Aquibium oceanicum: one gene and its partner. The main gene of each other region encodes a partner of the protein of the gene in region 2 in a complex. Links are inferred from orthologs where the notes say so. Each region holds a gene or a part of one and is shown on either strand. Other genes may lie near its edges.

What was found.
Region 1: the proteins of katE (region 2) and hfq are in contact, whole or in part, in a crystal structure (PDB 3VU3), measured with the Escherichia coli proteins. The link is inferred for Aquibium oceanicum from one-to-one orthologs.

The regions. Positions count from the first base shown.
Region 1 is NZ_CP018171.1:3,110,719-3,113,797, reverse strand. What follows is about bases 227-2,987. They hold hfq (RNA chaperone Hfq), read left to right. Parts: upstream 227-1,363; coding sequence 1,364-1,612; downstream 1,613-2,987. Other genes in these bases: hflX (GTPase HflX), read left to right, coding at 1,613-2,987; BSQ44_RS15200 (D-amino-acid transaminase), read left to right, coding at 365-1,225; trkA (Trk system potassium transporter TrkA), read left to right, coding at 227-336. In the rest of the region: more of trkA, read left to right, coding at 1-226; more of hflX, read left to right, coding at 2,988-3,013; mazG (nucleoside triphosphate pyrophosphohydrolase), read right to left, coding at 3,019-3,079. UniProt on the Escherichia coli protein: RNA chaperone that binds small regulatory RNA (sRNAs) and mRNAs to facilitate mRNA translational regulation in response to envelope stress, environmental stress and changes in metabolite concentrations.
Region 2 is NZ_CP018171.1:4,399,914-4,403,209, forward strand. What follows is about bases 23-3,000. They hold katE (catalase), read right to left. Parts: upstream 2,580-3,000; coding sequence 465-2,579; downstream 23-464. Other genes in these bases: BSQ44_RS21490 (extracellular catalytic domain type 1 short-chain-length polyhydroxyalkanoate depolymerase), read left to right, coding at 23-379; BSQ44_RS21500 (acyl-CoA dehydrogenase family protein), read right to left, coding at 2,693-3,000. Outside these bases: more of BSQ44_RS21490, read left to right, coding at 1-22; more of BSQ44_RS21500, read right to left, coding at 3,001-3,296.

The DNA of each region.
Region 1 (3,079 bases), 1.3 Mb from region 2 along the record:
ATCGACGCGCACGTCAACCCGCGCTCCGTGACGATTTCGCGCGTGCTCCAGCACGTGCGGCGCGGGCGCATCCGGGCGGTCCACAGCGTGCAGCGGGGTGCTGCCGAGATCATCGAGGCAGAGGCGCTGGAAACCTCGCCGCTGGTCGGATCGCCGTTGCGCGATCTCGACCTTCCCGACGGCATGCGGCTCGGCATCGTCTATCGCGACGGACAGGTGATCAAGCCGAGCGGCTCGCTGCTCATCCGCCCCGGCGACCGGGTGGTGATCTTCGCCATGGCGAACGCGGTGCGCCAGGTCGAACAGATGTTCCGCGTCAGTCTCGAGTTCTTCTAGAAGCGCGCCGGTCGGAGCCGAGGGGACAATGCCGAGAATTTCCTACGTGAACGGGCGCTACGTGCGCCATGCCGAGGCCGCGGTGCACATCGAGGACCGCGGCTACCAGTTCGCCGACGGCGTCTACGAGGTGTGCGAGGTGGCGCGCGGCTTCATCGTGGACATGAAGGGGCATCTCGACCGGCTCGATCGGTCGCTGCGGGAACTGGCGATGGACTGGCCGCTCGGCCGCAAGGCGCTGGAGGTTATCATTCGCGAGGTGGTGGCGCGCAACCGGGTGCGCGACGGCCTTGTCTATCTCCAGGTGACGCGCGGCGTTGCCCCGCGCGACTTCCTGTTTCCCAAGGATACCGCGCCGTCTCTCGTCGTCACGGCGCGCAAGGTCGATCCCGCCGTTGGTGCCAAGCGGGCCGGAACCGGCATCAAGGTGATCACCGTGCCGGAAAACCGCTGGGACCGCGTCGACGTCAAGACGGTGGGCCTCCTGCCCAACGTACTGGCCAAGCAGGCGGCCAGGGACGCGGGCGCGCAGGAGGCGTGGTTCGTCGACACCGACGGCATGGTGAAGGAGGGCGGATCCTCGAATGCCTGGATCGTCACGAAGGATGGCCGTCTCGTCACCAGGCCGGCCGACCACGGCATCCTGCGGGGCATCACCCGCACAACGCTGTTCGAGGTCGCCGCCAAGCTCGGCCTCGCGATCGAGGAGCGCGGCTTCACGGTCGCGGAGGCGAAGGACGCCCGGGAAGCCTTCATCAGTTCGGCGACGACCATCGCGATGCCGGTGGTCGAGATCGACGGCCATGTGATCGCTAACGGCCACCCGGGTTCGGTGGTACTTTCGCTGCGCGAGGCTTTTTTTGACGTTGCGGAAAAAAGCCAAGCCTGATAACCGCATTGAGGGGGAGTGGGGCGAGCTATTGCGCCAACCCTTCCGAGGTGGGTAGTTTTTCGTACATTTGGAACGGGCGTTTACGTGTTGACGCCGTCGTGTACGGGGGACGGGGAACGGCGAAAGAAAAGAAAAATGGCGGAACGTTCGCAGAATCTTCAGGATCTGTTCCTGAATTCAGTACGCAAGAGCAAGAATCCTCTTACGATCTTCCTGATCAATGGTGTGAAGCTTACGGGCGTGGTGACATCGTTCGACAATTTCTGTGTTCTCCTGCGCCGCGACGGGCACTCGCAGCTCGTCTACAAGCATGCCATTTCCACCATCATGCCGAGCCAGCCGGTTCAGATGTTCGATGGCGAGGAAAGCAGCCGGGAAAGCTGATTGGACGCTAGCAATCCGGGCGGGCGCCAGCAGGGGGCGAAGGACCGGCAGGCCGACGAGGCACTGAAGGGCAAGACGGCGCGCGCCGCGATCGTCGTGCCCGTGCTGCCGCGATTTTCCCGCGAGGACGACGAGAGCAAGGCCCGTCCGCGGCTGTCGCGGTCTCCCGAAGCGCGCTTCGCGGAGGCGATCGGGCTTGCAAGGGCGATCGATCTCGATCCGGTCTACACGGAAATCGTGACGGTGAACGTGCCGCGTCCGGCGACGCTTCTTGGAACCGGCAAGATCGAGGAACTGGCCGAACACATCAAGCAGGCGGAAGCGTCGCTGGTCATCATCGACCATCCGCTGACCCCCGTGCAGCAGCGCAACCTCGAAAAGGCGCTGAACGCCAAGGTGCTGGACCGCACCGGCATCATCCTGGAAATCTTTGGCGAACGGGCGCGCACCAAGGAAGGCGCGCTGCAGGTGGAACTCGCCCATCTGAACTACCAGAAGGGCCGCCTCGTGCGCAGCTGGACGCACCTTGAACGCCAGCGCGGCGGCGCGGGGTTCCTTGGCGGTCCCGGCGAAACCCAGATCGAGGCCGACCGGCGCATCCTGCAGGACAAGATCACCAAGCTGAAGCGCGAGCTCGAAACCGTGCGGCGCACGCGCGAACTGCACCGCTCCAAGCGCCGCAAGGTTCCGTTCCCGGTGGTGGCGATCGTGGGCTACACCAATGCCGGCAAGTCGACGCTGTTCAACCGGCTGACCGGCGCCGAGGTGCTGGCCGAGAACATGCTCTTCGCCACGCTCGACCCGACCCTGCGTCGTGTGCGGCTGCCGCATGGCACGATCGTCATCCTGTCCGACACCGTCGGCTTCATCTCCGACTTGCCGACGCATCTGGTGGCAGCGTTCCGGGCAACGCTGGAAGAAGTGGTCGAGGCCGATCTCGTCATCCACCTGCGCGACATTTCCGATCCGGACACGGCCGCGCAGGCCGAGGACGTCGAGCGGATTCTCTCCGACCTCGGCGTCGACACCGCGCCCGACGGCAAGGTGGTTGAGGTCTGGAACAAGATCGATCAGCTGGACGCGCAAAACCGCGAGCGGCTGATGCAGCAGGCTGCGCGCGACCCGCAGGCGCCGCCCGTGGCGGTGTCGGCGATCAGCGGGGAGGGGCTGGAAAACCTTCTCGCCATCGTGGAAAGCCGCGTCTCGGGGGATCTGGAGACGATGACGGTGCAGGTCCCGCCGGACGGCCTGCGCCACCTCGACTGGATCTACCGGAACGCCGAGATCATCACGCGCAAGGACCTCGATGACGGCGGCGCGGAACTGACGATCCGCGTCACGCGCGCAACACGCGCCGAACTGGAAAGCCGGCTAACGACCGCTGGGCCGGCGCCGGAGTAGCGATACTACTCGGCCGCTTTCGCGCGCTGCCAGAGATCTTCCATCTCATCGAGCGAGGCGTCTTCG
Region 2 (3,296 bases):
GACGGCGGGCCGGCTGACGCGGCAGGTCTGGTGCGACGCCGCCGGCGAGGCGGTGCTGGAGGTCAACATGATCGCCGGCATGGGCCACGGCACGCCGGTCGGCCATGACGGGCCGGGGTCGGTGGGACCCTACATGCTGGACGTCGGCATTTCGTCGACGCGGCGGATTGCCGGGTTCTGGGGCATCGCGCAAGCGGTCGTGACGGAAGGGGAAACGGATGCCGTGTCGCCCGCCTCCCGGCCCCATCGCGATGCGACCGGGCAGGATGCGACGAAGGCCGCGGCGCCGAAGCGGGATACGCATCAGCCGGCAGCGGAGGCGACCGGCGTCCAGAAGATCATCGAGGATGCCCTGCGCACGGCGGGCCTGATGCACTGACCGGCACACTTCGCGCGGGTCACCGAACAAGCACGAAGGCGCCGGCTCTGCACCGGCGCCTTCGCTTCCTACATGGTCGGGGCCGCTACAGCTTGACCGCCATCTCGCGGCTCCAGAGACGCAGTTTGCGGCAGGAGGCGATGAAACCGTCGATCGCCTTCTGGCCGTCGCCGATGTCGATCATTCCTTCGTCGGCGTCCGGCTCCACGCCTGCCTTCTGAAGCAGCGGCGCGGCGTGGGCGGTGATGCCGATGAACTTGCAGTGGGCAAAGGCGTCGGCAACGAAATCGCGCGCGGCGGCCTCGCCCGTCAGGTGCTCGGCTCCCTCCTCCGACAGGATCAGCGCCACGGCGTCGAACAGGACCGACGGCCCGCCGTCGATCATGTGCTTGGCCTCGATCCAGCTGCCGTCGGCCGCCTCGACGCCGCCGACCCTGGGCGCCACGACCTCCATCATCGCGCCTTCCTTCTGGAGCGCGGCCTGAAGCTTCTTCAGGAGCGCGGCGTCGGCGCCGGGGCTGACCAGGACGCCGACCTTGCGGCCGGCAAAGCTGTCGGGGCCGTTCTGGATGATCGAGAGCGCCGGGGACGGGTCGAGATCGGTGCGCGGCGTCACCGCAGCGTCGGCCGGCTTGGGCAGCTTCTTCATGCCGAGCTTGTCGGCAACCATCTCGGCCAGTCCCTCGTCGATGTTGAGGAGATGCGAGACCATGCGCTCGCGGATCGCCGGGGTCTCGACCTTGGAGAGTTCGAAGGTCAGGGCCATGGCGATGTGCTTCTGCTCCGGCGCGGTCTGGCTGTCGAAGAACTGCCGCGCCTGGCTGTAGTGATCGGCAAAACTCTCCGCCCGCAGGCGCACCTTCTCGCCCTCGAGCGGCTCGGCGAAGGAGCGGAAGCCGCGACGGGGCGATTCGCGCGGGCCGTCGTCGAACGAGTTCGGCTGATAGTTGGTGCGCCCGACGGGGTTGCGCATCGCCATGTGCCCGTCCTGCTGGAAGTGGTGCATCGGGCACTTCGGCGCGTTGATCGGGATATGGCTGAAGTTGGTCGAGCCCAGCCGTTTGATCTGGGTGTCGAGGTAGGAGAAGTTGCGGCCCTGCAGCAGCGGGTCGTTGGAGAAGTCGACCCCGGGCGGCACGTTCTGCGTCATGAACGCGACCTGCTCGGTCTCGGCGAAGAAGTTGTCGGGCATGCGGTCGAGCACCAGCCGGCCGACGGGGATCGGCTTCAGCAGTTCCTCGGGGATGATCTTGGTCGGGTCGAGCACGTCGAAATCGAAGCCGTCGGCGAAGGCCTGGTCGAAGAGCTGTACGCGCAGTTCCCATTCGGGGAAATCGCCCGCCTGGATCGCGTCCCACAGGTCTCGGCGGTGGAAGTCGGGATCGGCGCCATTGATCTTCACGGCCTCGTTCCACACGACGGACTGGAGCCCGGCCTTGGGCTTCCAGTGGAATTTGACGAAGGTCGACTCGTCCTTCTCGTTCAGGAAGCGGAAGGTGTGGACGCCGAACCCTTCCATGAAGCGGAAGGAGCGCGGGATGGCGCGGTCGGACATGACCCACATGATCATGTTCATGGATTCGGGGGTCAGCGAGATGAAGTCCCAGAAATTGTCGTGCGCCGACTGAGCCTGCGGGAAGCCGCGGTCCGGCTCGGCCTTCACGGAGTGGATCAAGTCGGGGAACTTGATCGCGTCCTGGATGAAGAAGACCGGGATGTTGTTGCCGACGATGTCCCAGTTGCCTTCCTTGGTGTAGAGCTTGACCGCGAAGCCGCGCACGTCGCGGGCGAGGTCGAACGAGCCCTTGGAGCCGGCGACGGTGGAAAAGCGCACGAAGGCCGGGGTCTTCTCGCCGGCGCGCTGGAAAATGTCGGCGCGGGTGTATTTGGCGAGCGACTCGTAGGTCTCGAAATAACCGTGCGCGCCGTAGCCGCGCGCATGCACCACGCGCTCGGGGATGCGTTCGTGGTCGAAATGGAAGATCTTCTCGCGGAAGTGGAAGTCCTCGATCAGGCTCGGGCCACGCGGGCCGGCCTTCAGCGTGTTCTGGTCGTCTGACACGGGCACGCCGTGCGCCGTGGTCATGACGGGCGTATCGCCCTCGGCGATCTGGTGCAGTTCGCCGCCATTGCCGCGCACGAGTTTCTGGTCGTGGATCGTCGCGGTCGTGCTGGACGACTGTTTGGTGGACTTGGCCATAGTGGTTCCTTCGAGAAGAGAGACGCGCAGCGCGCGTTTCGCTTAATGAAGCGGCAGCCTTAGGGTTCCACGGTGGTTGCAATGGAGGGTGGCGGATGGCGTGCCACCACGGCTCAGTCGGTCTTCCGCGCGCGGTTTCCCGTGCCCGGCAGGGTGCCTTCCAGCTTGCAGATGATGCCGAGCATGATCTCGTCGGCGCCGCCGCCGATCGAGACGAGGCGGGTGTCGCGGTAAGCGCGGCTGATGGGATTGTCGGCGGTGAAGCCCATGCCGCCCCAGTATTGCAGGCAGGCATCGGAGATCTCGCGCGCCAGCCGCCCGGTCTTGAGCTTGGCCATGGAGGCGAGTTTCGTCACGTCGCTGCCGGCGACGTACTGCTCCACCGCGCTCCAGGCGAGCGCACGCAGCGCCTCGACCTCGGTGCGCAGTTCCGCCAGGCGGAAATGCACCACCTGGTTGTCGAGGATCGACTTGCCGAAGGCGTTGCGCTCGGAGGTGTATTCGATGGTGAGATCGATGAGGCGGTCGAAGGCCTTGATCGAACTCGCGGTCAGATAGAGCCGCTCCTCCTGGAACTGCAGCATCTGGTAGGTGAAGCCCATGCCCTCCTGCCCGATCAGGTTGGCCGCGGGAACGCGCACCTCGTCGAAGAAGAGCTGCGCGGTGTCGGAGGAGTTCATGCCGATCTTGTGGATCTTCTGGCGCGTGATTCCCCTG